Linked DNA regions of Vallitalea longa. The main gene of each other region encodes a partner of the protein of the gene in region 2 in a complex. Links are inferred from orthologs where the notes say so. Each region holds a gene or a part of one and is shown on either strand. Other genes may lie near its edges.

Region 1 (8,707 bases), 410 kb from region 2 along the record:
GATGTAATTTCTGACTACTACACCTTCAGAAGAACCATTAGGTATTTTTTTCATTCTTCCTATTTCTTTTTCTATCTTTTCTTTTACAATTTTTGGTGCTTTTAGGCTTTTAAGTTGCTTAGTATATTTTTCTACTTCTTCACCTAATCCGTACTTATCTCCTAATTCGCTTTGTATTACTTTTAGCTGTTCTCTAAGGAAATATTCTTTTTGATTCTTATCGATCTTTTGTTTAACTTGAATTTGAATATCCTTTTTAATTCTACTAAGTTCAATTTCACTTTTTAAAATGGATATAGTTGTTTTTAATCTTTCTACAGGATTAATTTCCCCTAATATCTTTTGCTTATTCTCAAGAGAGATACTGATATTAGCAGCGATACTATCTGCCAATTTACCCACATCTTTAATTCCTAACATATTCTTAATAGTCTCAATAGAATACTGTGGATTAACATTAGAATACTCTTCTAAACTTTCAAAAGTTATTCTTAGTAATGCCTCTTTTTCTTCTTCATTTATTTCATAATTTGTTTTTTCAATGTTCTCAACTTCTGTCATTATGAACGGCTCTTCAAAAACAAATTTATTTATTTCTCCTCTTTCTAGACCTTCTACTAAAACTCTAATTATATTACCTGGAAGTTTTATTAACTGTTTTATCTTAGAGATTGTACCTATTTTGTATAAATTATCCGTTAACGGTTCATCTTCCTTTGCATCTTTTTGAGCTACAAGAAAAATCAACTGTTGATTCGTCATCGCTTCCTCTAATGCATTTACAGATTTCTTACGATTTACATCAAAATGTATAATCATATCAGGTAAAACGTTAATGCCTCTAAGGGCTAGTAAAGGAATTTTTATCATAGTTTTTTCCATGTTTATGTAACCTCGCTCCTTAAAAGAATTTTTATCATATGAAATTCAATGCGCTTTAATAAAAAGCCCCCTACTAGGCAGGGGGTATTTTATTTATAGGAAATTTTATTCCTAAGCTGTTTCATTTTCATTTTTACGTTTAGTTCTTTTTTTAGCCACAGGCTTTTTAAGTGATTGAATATTTTCATTAACCACTAATGTTGGATTTTCATTATTATCAATTACTTCTTTTGTAATTACGCATTTTTCTATTTTATCGTTCGAAGGTATTTCAAACATAACTTCTGTCATTATTTCTTCTATTATTGCTCTAAGCCCTCTCGCCCCTGTCTTACGATCAAGAGATTTCTTAGCTATTGATGTAAGAGCATCATCATTGAATTCTAATTCCACATTATCCATACTGAAGAGTGTTTGATATTGTTTTACTAAGGAATTCTTAGGTTTTACAAGTATATCAACTAGAGCATCTTCTGTTAAATTATCAAGAGTGACATTAACAGGTATACGTCCAACAAATTCTGGAATAAGTCCAAATTTTATAAGGTCCTGTGGTAAAAGTTCTTTTAATACATGACCTATTTGTTGGTTTTTAATACTATCAACTGTAGCACCAAATCCCATTGACTTTTCACCAACACGTTGTTGTATTATCTTTTCTAAACCGTCAAAAGCACCTGCACATATAAATAGAATATTAGTAGTATCTATTTGTATAAATTCTTGATGTGGATGTTTTCTTCCACCTTGTGGAGGAACAGAAGCAATAGTTCCTTCTAAAATCTTCAATAATGCTTGTTGAACACCTTCACCACTTACATCTCTTGTAATTGATGGATTATCCGATTTTCTAGCTATCTTATCTATTTCATCAATGTATATGATTCCTTGTTCAGCCTTTTCTATATCAAAATCTGCTGCTTGAATAAGTCGTAGTAATATATTTTCAACATCTTCACCGACATAACCTGCTTCAGTTAATGAAGTAGCATCCGCTATTGCAAAAGGTACACCTAACATTTTTGCCAATGTCTGTGCCATATATGTCTTACCTGAACCTGTTGGTCCAACCATGATAATATTACTCTTCTGAAGTTCTACATCATCGTTTTTAATATCACTTCTGATTCTTTTGTAATGATTATAAACAGCTACTGCCAATGTTTTCTTAGCATCTTCTTGACCAATAACATATTCATCTAGAAATGTTTTTATTTCTAGTGGTTTTGGTATATTTTCAAGATCTTGCGCTTCTTTGTAATCTTGGAATTCTTCTTCTATAATTTCTGCACATAGTTCAATACACTCGTCACAAATATAAACGTTAGGACCTGCTATAAGTTTCCTTACTTGGTCTTGAGCTTTGTGACAAAATGAACACCTAAGTTGTTTTTTGTCTTCATATTTATTAGCCACTGCTTCACCTACTTTCGGCTATCTTTTTTCAAATACTTTGTCAATAAGACCATATTCTTTAGCAGCTTCAGCTGTTAGGAAGTTATCTCTATCAGTGTCTTTTTCTATAACTTCTAATGGCTGACCAGTTCTTTCGCTTAGTATTTGATTAAGTTTTTCTCTTATTGCAATTATTCTATCTGCGTGTATTTTAATATCAACAGCTTGACCTTGAGTTCCTCCAAGTGGTTGATGTATCATTATTTCTGCATTAGGCAAAGCAAATCTTTTTCCTTTAGCTCCACCTGCAAGTAAGAATGCACCCATACTAGCAGCCATACCAATACATATTGTTGAAACATCAGGTTTAATGTATTGCATAGTGTCATATATAGCCATTCCTGCTGTAATTGACCCTCCTGGACTATTTATATATACATGAATGTCTTTTTCTGGGTCTTCAGCTTCTAGGAATAATAATTGAGCTACAACTAAGCTTGCAGTTGTGTCATTTACTTCCTCGCCTAAAAAAATAATTCTTTCTTTTAAAAGTCTGGAAAAAATATCGTAAGATCTTTCTCCTCTACTTGTTTGCTCTACGACATAAGGTACTAAACTCATAATTTTTACCTCCTCTACCTTTTATCTTACGCAAATAAAGTGCTTATTATTACACTTCTTTAGCTTGTTCTGTAATGAAATCAAGTGCTTTACGATTCTTGATATCATCTTTTATTGATTCTTTTTCTTCTTCGCCAACAGTCTCTTTTATCTTTTCAATTTCCATTTTATAAGCTTCTGCCATTTTCTTTAATTCTTCGTCTAATTCTTCATCTGTAGCTTGAATATTTTCTGCTTTAGCGATTGCTTCTAATACTAATCTAGATTTTATTCTCTTTTCTGCATCAGTTTTCATAGTATCTTTTAATGTCGCCATATTCTGTCCAGTAAAACCAAAGTATTGTTCTAGAGATAATCCTTGATATTGTAATCTTGTAGCAAAATCTTGAGTCATATTTTCTGCTTGTAAATCAATCATAGGATCTGCTATTTCCATACTAGCGTTCTCGATAACTTTTTGAAGAACATCTTCTTGTTTTTTAGATTTTGCTGCATTTTCTTTTTGCTCTAAAAGTTTTGCCTTAACATCTTGTTTATATTCATCAAGTGTGTCAAATTCAGATACGTCTTTAGCAAATTCATCATCTACTTCTGGTAATTCCTTGAATTTGATTTCTTTAATATTAACTTTAAACAATGCAGGTTTTCCTTGTAAATCTTCTTGTTGATAATCTTCTGGAAAATTCACATTAATTTCTATGTCTTCTCCAATATTCTTTCCTATCAATTGATCTTCAAATGTATCAATAAATGAATGTGATCCAATAGTTAATGAATAGTTTTCGGATTTACCACCTTCAAAAGGTTCATTATCAATAAATCCTTCAAAATCAATTACAACTTGGTCATTATTTTCAACTGCTCTATCTGTAACATCAATCAATCTTGAATTTTTATCTCTTATTTTTTCGATTTCTGCATCTACATCTTCTTCAGTAACATCTATATCATTTTTCTCGATTTCAATACCTTTGTATTCACCTAAAGTCACTTCTGGTTTAACTGCGACTTCAGCTGTAAAAATCATAGCTTTTCCTTTTTCTACTTGTTGCACATCAACTTCTGGTCTTGATACAACTTCTAAGTTGTTTTCTTCTATAGCTTTATCATATGCATCTGGAATTATGTAGTTGACTGCATCCTCATAAAAAATTTCTGCTCCATAAGTTTTCTCGATTAATTGTCTTGGTACTCTACCTTTTCTGAATCCTGGAACTGTAATCTTATTTTTATTTTTGCTATATGCATGCTTCATGCCTTCTTCAAAGCGTTCTGCATCAACTTCAATGGTAAGTTTCACCATGCTTTTTTCTAGTGTTTCTACATTAACGTTCATTTAAAATTGTTCCTCCTTAATTTATATAGTAGGAAAGTCATTTTCTTCCCTTTTTATTTCTTTGAAGATGAAGTGTGCTGTTATAAATTAATTCACTCTATATAAAAGGGCATAGCTGTTCCTATTTAACCATTTGTATATTATACCATAGTGATTATGATAAATCTACACATTTTTACTATTATCTAAAATTACTAATTAAGACTTCTTACATAATTGTTACTCTAAAGAATCTTAAATTTTTGATTAATCAGTCACATTAATAAAGTATTGTTTTTTTATTAAGATTTTATACACCTATTTCTAAAAATAGGTTTTTTTAACATAAATGATACTGAATCTACGACTGGTTAATTATACTATAGCATATTAATAATACGCAATAAAAAAATCCCAGAAATGTTATCTCTAGGATTTTAATATATTTTCATAAACATTTTTTTCAAATGATTAATAAGAACCACCTGAAGACATAGATTGCTCTTGTTTTTCAATCATTCTCTTAACCATTTCTCCACCTACTGAACCAGCTTGAGCAGAAGTTAAATCACCATTATAACCTTGTTTCAAGTTAACATTAAGTTCATTAGCTATTTCATACTTAAACTTGTTTAGTGCATCTGTTGCTTGCTTGTTATATGCCATTTAAAATCACCTCCGTAATGATAGTATTAACTATAATTCATTTTTTACTATGGTATTTGTAACCATTTTCAAAACCAATTATTACATATGATTTTAAAAGGATTATAAGTTATAATCTTATTATGCAAAAGTTGATGCAAATGCTTTATCATATTGTCTTCGTATAGATTATTACTAGTTATTTAATCTTATTACTTAATTTTATTATATGCATTCAAATAAAAAAACAAATAAATTTTGACATACATTTTTTTGAAAAACTGTTGATTTTTAACTAATTTTAGATATTATTAAATAATACTATATTTTTTTAGGAGGTCTTTTAATGACTACATATCTAGAATATTACAATAATTATCTTTCACCAAAATTAAAAGAAATAGACTTGTTTTTAAAAACACAAGAAAAAGATGTTATTGAAATGGGTATTGTCTCACAACTACTGGAAATCTCAAATGAAGAGATTAAAAAAATAATGGATACTAATGGTATTGATAATATAAGTAAACATTCCTTCATAATGATAATGTTCTATGGAAGTAGCGACATATGTAAATTATTCTCTAGAGAAGTGAAACGTAAGGTTCTTGATTCTTACAGTCCTTCTGATATTTCATATATTTATCAGATACCTTACGAAAATGTTATACAAGCAGCCGAAGAAGCAAGTATCGAAAATATAACAACAAAAAATATCAATAAATTATTTTCATACATATATGTTTAGAAGATTTTTATCTAATCTCTCTTATACGTGATATGATATTTCCAACAAAACAATAATTATATAAAATCTACTTAATATATAACATTATTTCATAAAAAATGAAGTTCTACTACCGCATATGGAAATCTAATTTCATATACAAAAAAGTAGAACTTTTTTATTGGTATTCATCATATTCTATTAAAAATTAAAATTACTAAAATTAAAGACTACATAGCTTAAAGAGCTGTATAGTCTTTTATCTTTTATTTTATATTAATATAAAGCATTCCATTTTTCTATTTCCTCATCATTACCATATATGAAATGACCTGGATCAACTTCTACCCATTTTGGTAGGTTTTTAGTATAATCATGTTCAACTTCTGGTTTGTAAGCATGACGTCTTCTTGTTCGTTCAGTAATAGGATCTGGCAATGGAATAGCTGATAATAACGATCTAGTGTATGGGTGCAAAGGTTTTTCAAATAGTTGCTTACTAGTTGTAAGTTCCATAAGTTTACCTTTATACATAACAGCAATTCTATCACTTATATACTTAACCATAGATAAATCATGGGCAATAAATAAGTATGTCAATCCTCTTTTTTGCTTTAATTCATTCATTAAGTTAACAACTTGAGCCTGAATAGAAACATCAAGTGCTGATATAGGTTCATCAGCTATAATAAACTTAGGCTCAACAGCCATAGCCCTAGCTATACCTATTCTTTGTCTTTGACCACCTGAGAATTCATGAGGATAACGATCTGCATGCTGCTCATTAAGCCCAACAATGTTTAACATTTCTATTATTTTTTCTCTTCTCTCGGTTTTGTTTTTAACCAACTTATGAATATCTAATCCTTCAGCTATAATATCTTCAACTTTCATACGTGGATTGAGACATGCCATAGGGTCTTGAAATATCATTTGCATATTTCTATTAACATTGGCAACAACTTTTTTAGGGACTTTACCATCAATCCTGTCCCCTTCCATAAATACTTTTCCACCTGTAGGATCATATAGTCTAATCATTGTCCTACCAGTAGTAGATTTACCTGAACCCGATTCTCCAACTAAACCAAAGGTTTCACCTTTATATATTTTAAATGAAACATCATCTACAGCTTTTACTACACTTTTTCTACCTAATTTAAAGTATTGCTTTAGATTTTGAATTTCAACTAATACTTCTTTTTCAGCCATTAGTTATTCACCTCTTTCAAACGTTCTCTACGTTTAATAATAACTTCAGGTGGCTTTACTTCAGGTGCATATTCATGCAATAACCAAGTAGCTGCCTTATGAGTATCAGTTATATCAAACAATGGAGGTTGTTCTTCAAAATCTACTTCCATAGCATATTTACTTCTTAAAGCAAATGCATCACCAGTAGGTGGCTTAATTAGGTTAGGAGGAGTACCTGGTATAGCATATAATGCTCCTTCAGTTTCTAGGTCCGGCATTGAACCAATAAGACCCCATGTGTATGGATGTCTTGGATCATAGAAAATCTCATCACTTGTGCCTATTTCAACCAACTTACCAGCGTACATAACAGCAACTCTATCCGCTACATTTGCTACTACACCAAGGTCATGAGTTATAAATATAACTGAAGCTCCAATCTTCTTCTGTAGATCTTTAACTAAATCAAGTATCTGTGCTTGAATCGTTACATCAAGAGCAGTAGTTGGTTCATCAGCTATTAATATAGTTGGTTCACAAGCTAATGCTATAGCAATAACAATTCTTTGTCTCATACCACCAGAAAATTGGTGAGGATATTGTTTCATCCTTTTTCTAGGCTCAGGAATTCCAACCATATCAATAAGTTTAACTGCCTTTTCAAAAGCTTCTAATTTAGATGCTTTTTGATGAAGTCTAATAACTTCCATTATCTGTTTACCTATAGTCATTGTAGGATCTAATGATGTCATTGGATCTTGAAATATCATAGCCATCTTATTCCCTCTGACTGAGTGAAGATGAGTTTCTTTCATCTTAGTAATATCATTATCTTCAAATAAAATATGTCCATTCTTATAATAACCATTATCAGCTAGTAAACCCATAACTCCTTTAACCGTTACAGACTTACCGGAACCCGATTCTCCAACTATAGCTAATGTTTCTCCTTTAAATAAATCAAAAGATATACCTCTAACAGCCTGCACATCACCTGCATAAGTCCTGAAAGAGATCTCTAAATCTTTAACTTGTAATACTTTTTCTTTATTCATAATCTCTCTCCTTTCTATCTCATACGTGGGTCTAATGCGTCTCTAAGTCCGTTAGCTAACAAGTTGATAGATAACATAATTATTGACATTATCGTTGCGGGTATCAGTAACATAGAAGGTATTGTTTGGAAAGAATCATAACCATTATTTACCAATACACCTAATGATGACATTGGTATTGGTAAACCAATTCCTATAAATGTTAAGAAAGCTTCATAAAAAATTGCACCAGGAATGGAAAAAGTCGCCATTACTAATATCTGCCCTATTATATTAGGGAATAAATGCTTTCTCATCAGCCTTCTTTTAGTTGCTCCTAGAGTTCTAGAGGCTAATATATATTCTTGTTCTCTAAGTTTTAGTATTTGAGATCTAACTACTCTTGCTACACCTATCCAGTTAGTCAAACTCATTGCAACTATTAATATTATCAATCTAATGGTAGATTGCGTCTGATCTCCCGGTATAATCGAATCTATCAGAACTTCTATCCGATCAGAGATACTTATAAATATAACCATCAGTACTAAAGCAGGAATACTACCCAACACTTCAGTAATACGCATCATTACTGTATCCACTTTTGTACCACCATAAAATCCCGATATAGTACCATATAAAATACCAATAGTGAAATCTAGTATAAGTGAACATAGCGCTATAATTAATGATACTCTAACACCAACCCATACTCTAGTCCATAAGTCTAAAGCCATTTTATCAGTACCAAACCAGAAGTATCTGTTTTTAATGTTTTGTACTGCGTAATAGTCAACATCCATTTTTATCATTTCTACTCCATATTGATCAGTATATGATTTTAGAAATTTGAATGTACCTGGCTTATATATGCAATACTCACTTACCAAATCT
Region 2 (8,567 bases):
ATTTTAATGCCGCTCTTTTTTCTTTTTTGTTTAATTTAATTGAATAATCTCTTGGCTTTGGAGCAAATACAACTCCACCACCTGTCCATTGTGGTGCACGAATTGATCCTTGTCTCGCTCTACCTGTTCCTTTTTGTCTCCAAGGCTTAGCACCGCCACCTCTTACTTCTGAACGAGTTTTAGCACTTTGTGTGCCTTGGCGTTTATTTGCAAGCTGTCCTACAACTGACATATGCATTAAGTGTTCATTTATTTCTACACCAAATATATTGTCATTAAGTTCTATATCTCCAACTTGTTTACCTTCCATGTTGTAAACAGAAACTTTAGCCATGTTCGTTCCTCCTTCCTACGTATTAACTAAGCTTTTACGCTATTTACTATTGTTACTATTGATTTTTTAGGTCCTGGTACAGCACCTTTAATTAGAAGCAAGTTATTTTCTACATCAACTTTTACTACTTCTAAGTTTTGAACTGTTACATTTTCACTACCCATATGACCTGGTAATTTTTTACCCTTGAATACTTTTGATGGTGAAGAAGCTCCACCCATAGATCCGGATACTCTATGTGACTTAGAACCATGACCCATTGGTCCTCTTGATTGGTTATGTCTCTTAATTGATCCTTGGAATCCTTTACCTTTTGATACACCAGAAACATCTACTTTGTCGCCAATTTCAAATGCATCAGCCTTGATTTCATTTCCTACTTCAAATTCATCAGCATTATCAAGTCTAAACTCTTTTATATGCTTCTTAAAGCTAACACCTGCTTTGTCAAAATGACCTTTCATTGGCTTATTAGTAAGTTTTTCTTTCTTATCACCAAATCCAACTTGTACAGCTTTGTATCCATCATTTTCTACAGTTTTCACTTGAATAACTGTACATGGTCCTGCTTCTAGTACTGTTACAGGTACTAACTCTCCACTTTCTTCAAATATTTGAGTCATACCGATTTTTTTAGCTAATATAGCTTTTTTCATTTCCTTTGCACCTCCTAATAATCTACAGCGGATTACACTTATGTGTAATCATCCTAGATGGCTTATAGTCTTTATATAAACCTCTAAGGGATATTATACTATTTCGTATAATTATTTAACATCTACTTTGATATCTACCCCTGCAGGTAGTTCAAGTCTCATTAAAGCATCTACTGTCTTAGCTGTTGGCATAAGTATGTCAATTAATCTTTTATGAGTTCTTTGTTCGAATTGTTCTCTGGAATCTTTGTACTTGTGCACAGCTCTAAGAATAGTTACAACCTCTTTCTTAGTAGGTAATGGAATTGGTCCACTCACCTTAGCACCAGTTTTCTTAGCTGTTTCAATAATTTTCTTTGAAGATTGATCGATTAATTGATGATCGTATGCTTTTAAGCTAATTCTCATTTTTTGACTTGCCATAAAAAAAGTCGCCTCCTTTTCGTACTCTAGTACGACAAGTGGTGACTGTACATCGCTCCGTGTGTATCATATACTCAACACACTCAAATCAAGCCTACATCGCTTTGACTTTATATTGTACAGTGACCTTGCCGCCAGTTTCTTGAACATGACATTCGCTCCATGTGAATTACCCGCTTTTGCGGCAACCTCACATTTCAACGCTATCTTTGTCACAGCATTTAATAGTATACACTAAGAATGTCTATAATGCAAGGGTTTTTCGAGATTTTTTTATAGTTTTTTCATGTTTTAAAAAATCTCAAATAAGTAATGTAAAATTCAACTATTTTATTTGGTATATATTATAATTTTAACCAAAAAACAGTACCCATAGGCACTGCTTTTATAAATTCTCCATTTATTTTCTTTTAACCAATACCATTATATCCATTTCAGGTGGATTCTTGATAATATCTATAGGCGGTACCTGTACTTGCTGTGGATTGGGATGGTCTTTTAGACACCTATAATCATAATACTCTGCCGCAAAATCACCTATCATGACATAATCACTGTTAGGAAGCCAAGATTGCAAAAGATAAGCCATAGCCTTATCCAGTGCTGCATTAGTCAACTCAAAGAAATTCTCTGCCGAAAAAGTACATACTACATATAAACCTTTTGGTATGACATATTGATATAATCTGCTATCATTATCATCAAAATCATCAACTTGTACTGCCGCCAGATAATTGAACCAATCTTTCTTATTGGATGGAAACGATACACCGAACTCTACATTCTCATCACTCTGATTAAGTATATCCTTCTTGACTTCAACATACTCATTCCATGCAACTCCAGGATTATCTTGACCCGCAACCCCCATCTCACATTCTTTAACAATTCCCATTATCTTAATGTCTTCCTCTATCTTCTTAACGTTAAATTCTATAACAACTCCAGAAGCTACCAGAGGAACTCCAATATCCACTGATCTGTATTTCAAAGACAAATCAGGCTTGTAAAAATGTGCAAGAGGTATATCCTTCTTCTTATATTCAGTAGGTGTCATATCATATACCGCCTTAAAGGTCCTTGTAAAATTCTCTAAACTATTAAACCCATTCCTAAAAGCAATATCCGTAATCTTTCCACCATCTTTAATATCCTCAGAAGCCTTAGCCAATCTTCTTAACCTAACATACTCCATAACCGTAACACCAACAAGCTTATAAAACAGCCTCTGAAAATAAAACTTGGACAACATCCCCATCTCTGCCAACATATCAATACACAAATCTTCATCTAAATGCTCTTCAATATAATCAATAACTCCTTGCATCTCATTATACTCATACATTCTTTATCTCTCTCCTCCTTAGAATTATTAACTATATTATATCATCACATCATATTGATTTCTTGACCATAAATGCCCTATTCATCAAAAACCTAATAATCCTAACGTAATTATAATACTTCATCAACTTAACTTTTCTAAGTACATAACCCTTTAACTCAAATCCTATATACTTCTTCCTATCAAAACCATATAAAAATTATCATAACCTTTAGGTGAACTGTCTAATACCACTATGTTTTTCTTCTCTCATAGATATCAAAATATTATTAACCCCCTATCAACAAATAAAATATCTTATCCCCATACCAATCTATAAAATCAACCTCATACACCTCTACCAACCTCATAACAACAACATCTTATCCCCACACACTACCTTTAATAACTCCTCATAATTATTATAAAAAAACAAGGGAATCCAATTACATATCTCCCGTACAAGCTTACTAGCCCAAACTACAGGGGTATTAGTGGTAGGTTTAACGCAGACCGACCGCTTTTTGGGTAAGGCAAGTTAAACCTACCACTAATACCCCCTCCACCTAGCCCCCAACAATTCTAACCATAAAAAAAGCAGTGCATCAAGCACTGCTTTTTCAATATTAAATAAAATATATTATTCAATAATTTCTGCTACTGATCCAGCACCTACAGTTCTTCCACCCTCACGGATAGCGAAACGTAAACCTTTTTCCATAGCGATTGGAGCAATAAGTTCAATTTCCATTTCAATGTTATCACCAGGCATACACATTTCTACACCTTCTGCAAGGTTGATTACACCAGTAATATCAGTAGTTCTGAAATAGAATTGTGGTCTATAGTTTGAGAAGAATGGAGTATGACGTCCACCTTCTTCTTTTTTAAGAACGTAAACTTGTGCTTTAAATTTAGTATGAGGAGTAATTGTACCAGGTTTAGCTAATACTTGACCTCTTTCGATTTCATCTCTTTGAACACCACGAAGTAATGCACCGATGTTATCACCAGCTTGAGCTTCGTCTAATAATTTACGGAACATTTCTACTCCTGTACAAACAACTTTTCTTGATTCTCCAATTCCAACGATTTCAATTTCGTCAGATACGTGAAGTACTCCACGTTCAACTCTACCAGTTGCAACAGTACCACGACCAGTAATTGAGAATACGTCTTCTACAGGCATTAAGAAAGGTTTGTCAATATCTCTTTCTGGAGATGGAATATAAGCATCTACTTCTTTCATTAAGTCTAAGATCTTATCTCCCCATTCTGATGTTGGGTCTTCTAATGCTTTTAAAGCAGAACCCATAACGATAGGAATATCATCACCTGGGAAATCATATTCAGTTAATAACTCTCTGATTTCCATTTCTACTAATTCTAATAATTCTTCATCATCAACCATGTCACATTTGTTCATGAAAACAACAATATATTCAACACCAACTTGGCCTGATAATAAAATATGCTCACGGGTTTGAGGCATTGGACCATCTGCAGCTGAAACAACTAAGATAGCTCCATCCATTTGTGCTGCACCAGTAATCATATTTTTAACATAGTCAGCATGGCCTGGACAGTCTACGTGTGCGTAGTGTCTAGTTTCAGTTTCGTACTCAACGTGTGCTGTTGAGATAGTGATTCCACGTTCTCTCTCTTCTGGAGCTTTATCAATATTATCAAAAGCAACTGCTTCTCCAGTTCCTAATCTTTCATGTATAGTTTTTGTAATTGCAGCTGTTAATGTTGTTTTACCATGGTCAACGTGTCCAATAGTACCAATATTAACGTGTGGTTTGGTTCTTTCATATTTAGCTTTAGCCATTTAAAATCTTCCTCCTTTTATATCTAGGGCAAATCCCCTAATTTGTCCATTCATTTCTGAATTGGTCTTCTTTTTCAATTATATTTTATTAAATTAAATTTTGCAAGTTTTTTATTACTATTTCATATTACAATACGATTATTCGTCAAAGTGTACAAATTAATTTGTTTCTTTACCAGCAATAATCTTTTCTTGTATTGATTTTGGTAGTGGCTCAAAATGATCGAATTGCATTACATATGTTCCTCTACCTTGAGTTTTGGAACGTAAGTCAGTAGCATAACCGAACATCTGTGATAATGGTACAAATCCGTGGATTTGTTGAACACCATTACGAGGTTCCATACCTTCAATACGTCCTCTACGTGAGTTGATGTCACCAATAACATCACCCATGTAATCTTCTGGTACTGAAACGTCAACTCTCATGATTGGTTCACATAAAGTTGCTCCACCTTTTTTCATAGCTTCTTTAAATGCCATAGAACCAGCAATCTTAAATGCCATTTCAGATGAGTCAACATCATGATATGATCCATCATAACACTCTGCTTTAATACCAAGTACAGGATATCCTGCAAGTATACCAGTACTCATTGCATCTTGAATTCCATTATCTACTGCTGGTATATATTCTTTTGGAATAGATCCACCAACTATAGCATTAACAAATTCATAAGTTTCCTCACTGTTTACGTCCATTGGAGAGAATCTAACTTTACAATGTCCGTATTGTCCACGACCACCTGATTGACGTACGAATTTACCTTCAACTTCAACTTCTTTAGTGATTGTTTCTTTGTAAGCAACTTGAGGTTGACCTACATTAGCTTCTACTTTAAATTCTCTAAGTAGACGGTCTACAATGATTTCTAGATGAAGTTCACCCATACCAGATATAATTGTTTGACCAGTATCATGGTCTGTGTGAGTCTTGAATGTTGGGTCTTCTTCTGCTAATTTTGCAAGAGCGATACCCATCTTTTCTTGACCAGCTTTTGTCTTAGGCTCTATAGCTACGTGAATAACTGGTTCTGGGAAAATCATTGATTCAAGTATTACTGGATGCTTTTCATCACATAGAGTATCACCAGTTGAAGTAACTTTTAAACCTACTGCTGCTGCAATATCTCCTGAGTATACTTTACTGATTTCTTCTCTTTTATTAGCATGCATTTGAAGAATACGTCCCATACGTTCTTTTTTATTCTTAGTAGAGTTAAATATATAAGAACCTGAATTAGTTGTTCCTGAATAAACTCTAAAGAATGCAAGTTTTCCAACAAATGGGTCTGCCATAATCTTGAATGCTAATGCTGAGAAAGGTTCTTCGTCTGAAGATGGTCTTTCTACTTCTTCTTCTGTATCTGGGTCAATACCTTGAATAGCAGGTACATCTATTGGAGCTGGCATAAATTCAACAACTGCATCTAATAATTTTTGGACACCTTTGTTTCTATATGCTGTTCCACATAGAACAGGTATAATATCAACATTAATAACTGCTGCTCTAAGAGCTTTCTTTAATTCTTTAACAGTAACCTCTTCACCTTCAAGATATTTTTCCATTAAATCTTCATCAGTTTCAGCAATAGCTTCAACCATAGCTTCTCTGTATTCTTCTGCTTGTTCTAACATATCAGCTGGTATTTCTTCTTCTGATATTTCTTGACCTAAATCGTCTTTGTAAATATATGATTTCATATTCATCAAGTCAATAAGACCGACAAAATCATCTTCTGCTCCAATTGGTAATTGGATTGGTACTGCATTGGCACCAAGTCTATCTCTCATCATGTCAACAGCGTTATAGAAATCTGCACCCATAATATCCATTTTATTAACAAATGCCATTCTAGGTACTCTATATTTATCTGCTTGACGCCATACTGTCTCGGATTGTGGCTCAACTCCACCTTTTGCACAAAATACACCTACAGAACCATCTAAAACACGGAGTGAACGTTCTACTTCTACTGTAAAGTCAACGTGCCCCGGTGTATCAATAATATTAATCCTATGATTTAACCATTGACATGTTGTAGCTGCGGAAGTAATAGTTATTCCTCTTTCTTGTTCTTGTTCCATCCAGTCCATCTGAGCTGCACCTTCATGAGTTTCCCCAATCTTGTGAGTTCTTCCAGTATAGAATAAGATACGTTCTGTTAGTGTTGTTTTACCTGCATCAATATGAGCCATGATCCCAATATTTCTAGTTCTCTCTAGTGGGAATTGTCTTCCATCCAAAGTTTATTCCTCCTTTGGTAATCAACGGTTTCTTAGCTACAATTTATTGATTATTATGCGGAAAATAAAATTTCCGCATACCTTTTTTTTACAACACATTATTATATGCATTATTAGTAATTTGGTGTAACTATATACACTATATTAAAATAATATATAATTGTTTGCAATTACAATTAGAATCTGTAATGTGCAAATGCCTTGTTTGCTTCTGCCATTTTGTGAGTATCTTCTCTCTTCTTAACTGAAGCACCAGTATTGTTTGCTGCGTCCATAATTTCAGCAGCTAAACGATCAACCATAGTTCTTTCTCCACGCTTACGTGTGTAGATAGTTAACCAACGAAGTCCTAATGCTTGTCTTCTCTCTGGTCTAACTTCCATAGGAACTTGGTAAGTAGATCCACCAACACGTCTAGCTTTAACTTCAAGAACAGGCATAATATTGTTCATAGCTTCTTTAAAAACTTCTACTGCATCTTTTCCTGTTTTATCAGCTACTTTTTCAAATGCTCCGTATACAATTTTTTGTGCAACTCCCTTTTTACCATCTAACATGATGTTATTGATAAGTTTAGTTACAACTTTATCACTGTATATTGGATCAGCTAATACTTCTCTTTTTTGAATATGTCCTTTACGTGGCACGGCTCTTCCCTCCTTAATAATAATTAATTCTTCGGTACTCATGAATAAGTTATCCATGTTCGTGCTCGGTATATCGTAATATATATATAATCCTGCAACCTACAGGTAATATTCCGGTTTTACCTAGCACTAATTAGCATATTACTGGGGTTTTCCTCATATAAAATACTAATTATTGATTTTAGTAATCAATGACTTAAGAATTATTTTTTTGGTCTCTTTGCTCCATACTTGGAACGTGATTGTTTACGGTCAGCTACACCAGCTGTATCTAGTGTACCCCTAACAACATGATAACGTGTACCAGGTAAGTCTTTTACCCTTCCACCTCTTAGTAGAACAACACTATGTTCTTGTAGGTTATGTCCTTCACCAGGAATATAACCTGTTACTTCGATACCATTTGTTAAACGAACCCTTGCAATTTTACGAAGAGCTGAGTTTGGTTTTTTAGGAGTAGCTGTTTTTACTGCTGTACAAACACCTCTTTTTTGTGGTGAAGATATATTAGTAGTTCTTTTGTGTAATGAATTATAACCTTTTTGAAGAGCTGGCGCTGTTGATTTCTTAGTTGAAACCTCTCTACCTTTTCTTATTAATTGGTTAATAGTAGGCATCAATTTCACCTCCTGTAATTTTTTTAAGATGCCCTAACATCTTATTTAATTAGTGCTGCGGTTGCTGTTTTTACTTCTACATCGCAAACTGAACCTAATTCCACCATAGTATTAATATATACTACAGGAATTTGCTGACTCTTAGCTAACTCAATAGCTTTTATAGTAACCTTACTTTGCGCATCTTTCGCTACATAAAGCACTTTTACGTCTTGATTCTCAAGAGCTTTTAGAGTCTGTTTCATCCCAATTACTTTGGAATTAGTCTTTAATCGGTGCACATAGATCATCCCTTTCGGTCACTAATAAAAAATATTTCAATGCACACTGCTGAATTTTAACACTATTCTTTATAAATGTCAAGGATTTTAATAAAACACCCTAGATTTTATAAAAATCTAGGGCAAATTATACATTATAATTTTTTATTCTTCAAATAAAACGTCATCAATTAATGGTTCTTCTTCAACGAACTTCTCAATTCCTAC

The links.
Region 1: the proteins of rpsG (region 2) and tig are in contact, whole or in part, in a crystal structure (PDB 3GTY), measured with the Thermotoga maritima proteins. The link is inferred for Vallitalea longa from one-to-one orthologs. Residues at the interface, in WP_004081843.1 of Thermotoga maritima: Lys34, Lys52, Lys55, Glu59, Arg62, Gln63, Glu66, Asn67, Lys69, Val71, Arg95, Ala109, Lys110, Lys111, Gly112, Arg113, Pro114, Glu117, Glu121, Ile124, Ala125, Tyr127, Asn128, Asn129, Thr130, Gly131, Lys135, Asp139, Arg142, Met143; in WP_004081061.1 of Thermotoga maritima: Glu122, Val124, Val129, Leu130, Tyr133, Glu188, Gly259, Ile262, Tyr263, Glu266, Ser270, Glu273, Gln274, Glu277, Arg308, Gln311, Ile312, Ser315, Tyr316, Glu325, Arg329, Arg336, Leu363, Phe366, Trp367, Arg373, Leu377, Arg381, Leu384, Glu387.

The regions. Positions count from the first base shown.
Region 1 is NZ_BRLB01000001.1:682,141-690,847, forward strand. The notes cover bases 2,092-5,071. They hold tig (trigger factor), read right to left. Parts: upstream 4,235-5,071; coding sequence 2,948-4,234; downstream 2,092-2,947. Other genes in these bases: clpX (ATP-dependent Clp protease ATP-binding subunit ClpX), read right to left, coding at 2,092-2,298; clpP (ATP-dependent Clp endopeptidase proteolytic subunit ClpP), read right to left, coding at 2,317-2,898; QMG30_RS03010 (alpha/beta-type small acid-soluble spore protein), read right to left, coding at 4,685-4,879. Outside these bases: lon (endopeptidase La), read right to left, coding at 1-882; more of clpX, read right to left, coding at 994-2,091; QMG30_RS03015 (hypothetical protein), read left to right, coding at 5,205-5,606; QMG30_RS03020 (ABC transporter ATP-binding protein), read right to left, coding at 5,862-6,797; QMG30_RS03025 (ABC transporter ATP-binding protein), read right to left, coding at 6,797-7,834; QMG30_RS03030 (ABC transporter permease), read right to left, coding at 7,849-8,707. UniProt on the Bacillus subtilis protein: Involved in protein export. Acts as a chaperone by maintaining the newly synthesized protein in an open conformation. Functions as a peptidyl-prolyl cis-trans isomerase.
Region 2 is NZ_BRLB01000001.1:1,086,600-1,095,166, forward strand. Bases 5,728-8,567 are described here. They hold rpsG (30S ribosomal protein S7), read right to left. Parts: upstream 7,463-8,567; coding sequence 6,992-7,462; downstream 5,728-6,991. Other genes in these bases: fusA (elongation factor G), read right to left, coding at 5,728-6,815; rpsL (30S ribosomal protein S12), read right to left, coding at 7,666-8,079; QMG30_RS04775 (ribosomal L7Ae/L30e/S12e/Gadd45 family protein), read right to left, coding at 8,121-8,360; rpoC (DNA-directed RNA polymerase subunit beta'), read right to left, coding at 8,505-8,567. Outside these bases: rplD (50S ribosomal protein L4), read right to left, coding at 1-334; rplC (50S ribosomal protein L3), read right to left, coding at 361-990; rpsJ (30S ribosomal protein S10), read right to left, coding at 1,102-1,413; QMG30_RS04750 (AraC family transcriptional regulator), read right to left, coding at 1,814-2,758; tuf (elongation factor Tu), read right to left, coding at 3,378-4,568; more of fusA, read right to left, coding at 4,728-5,727.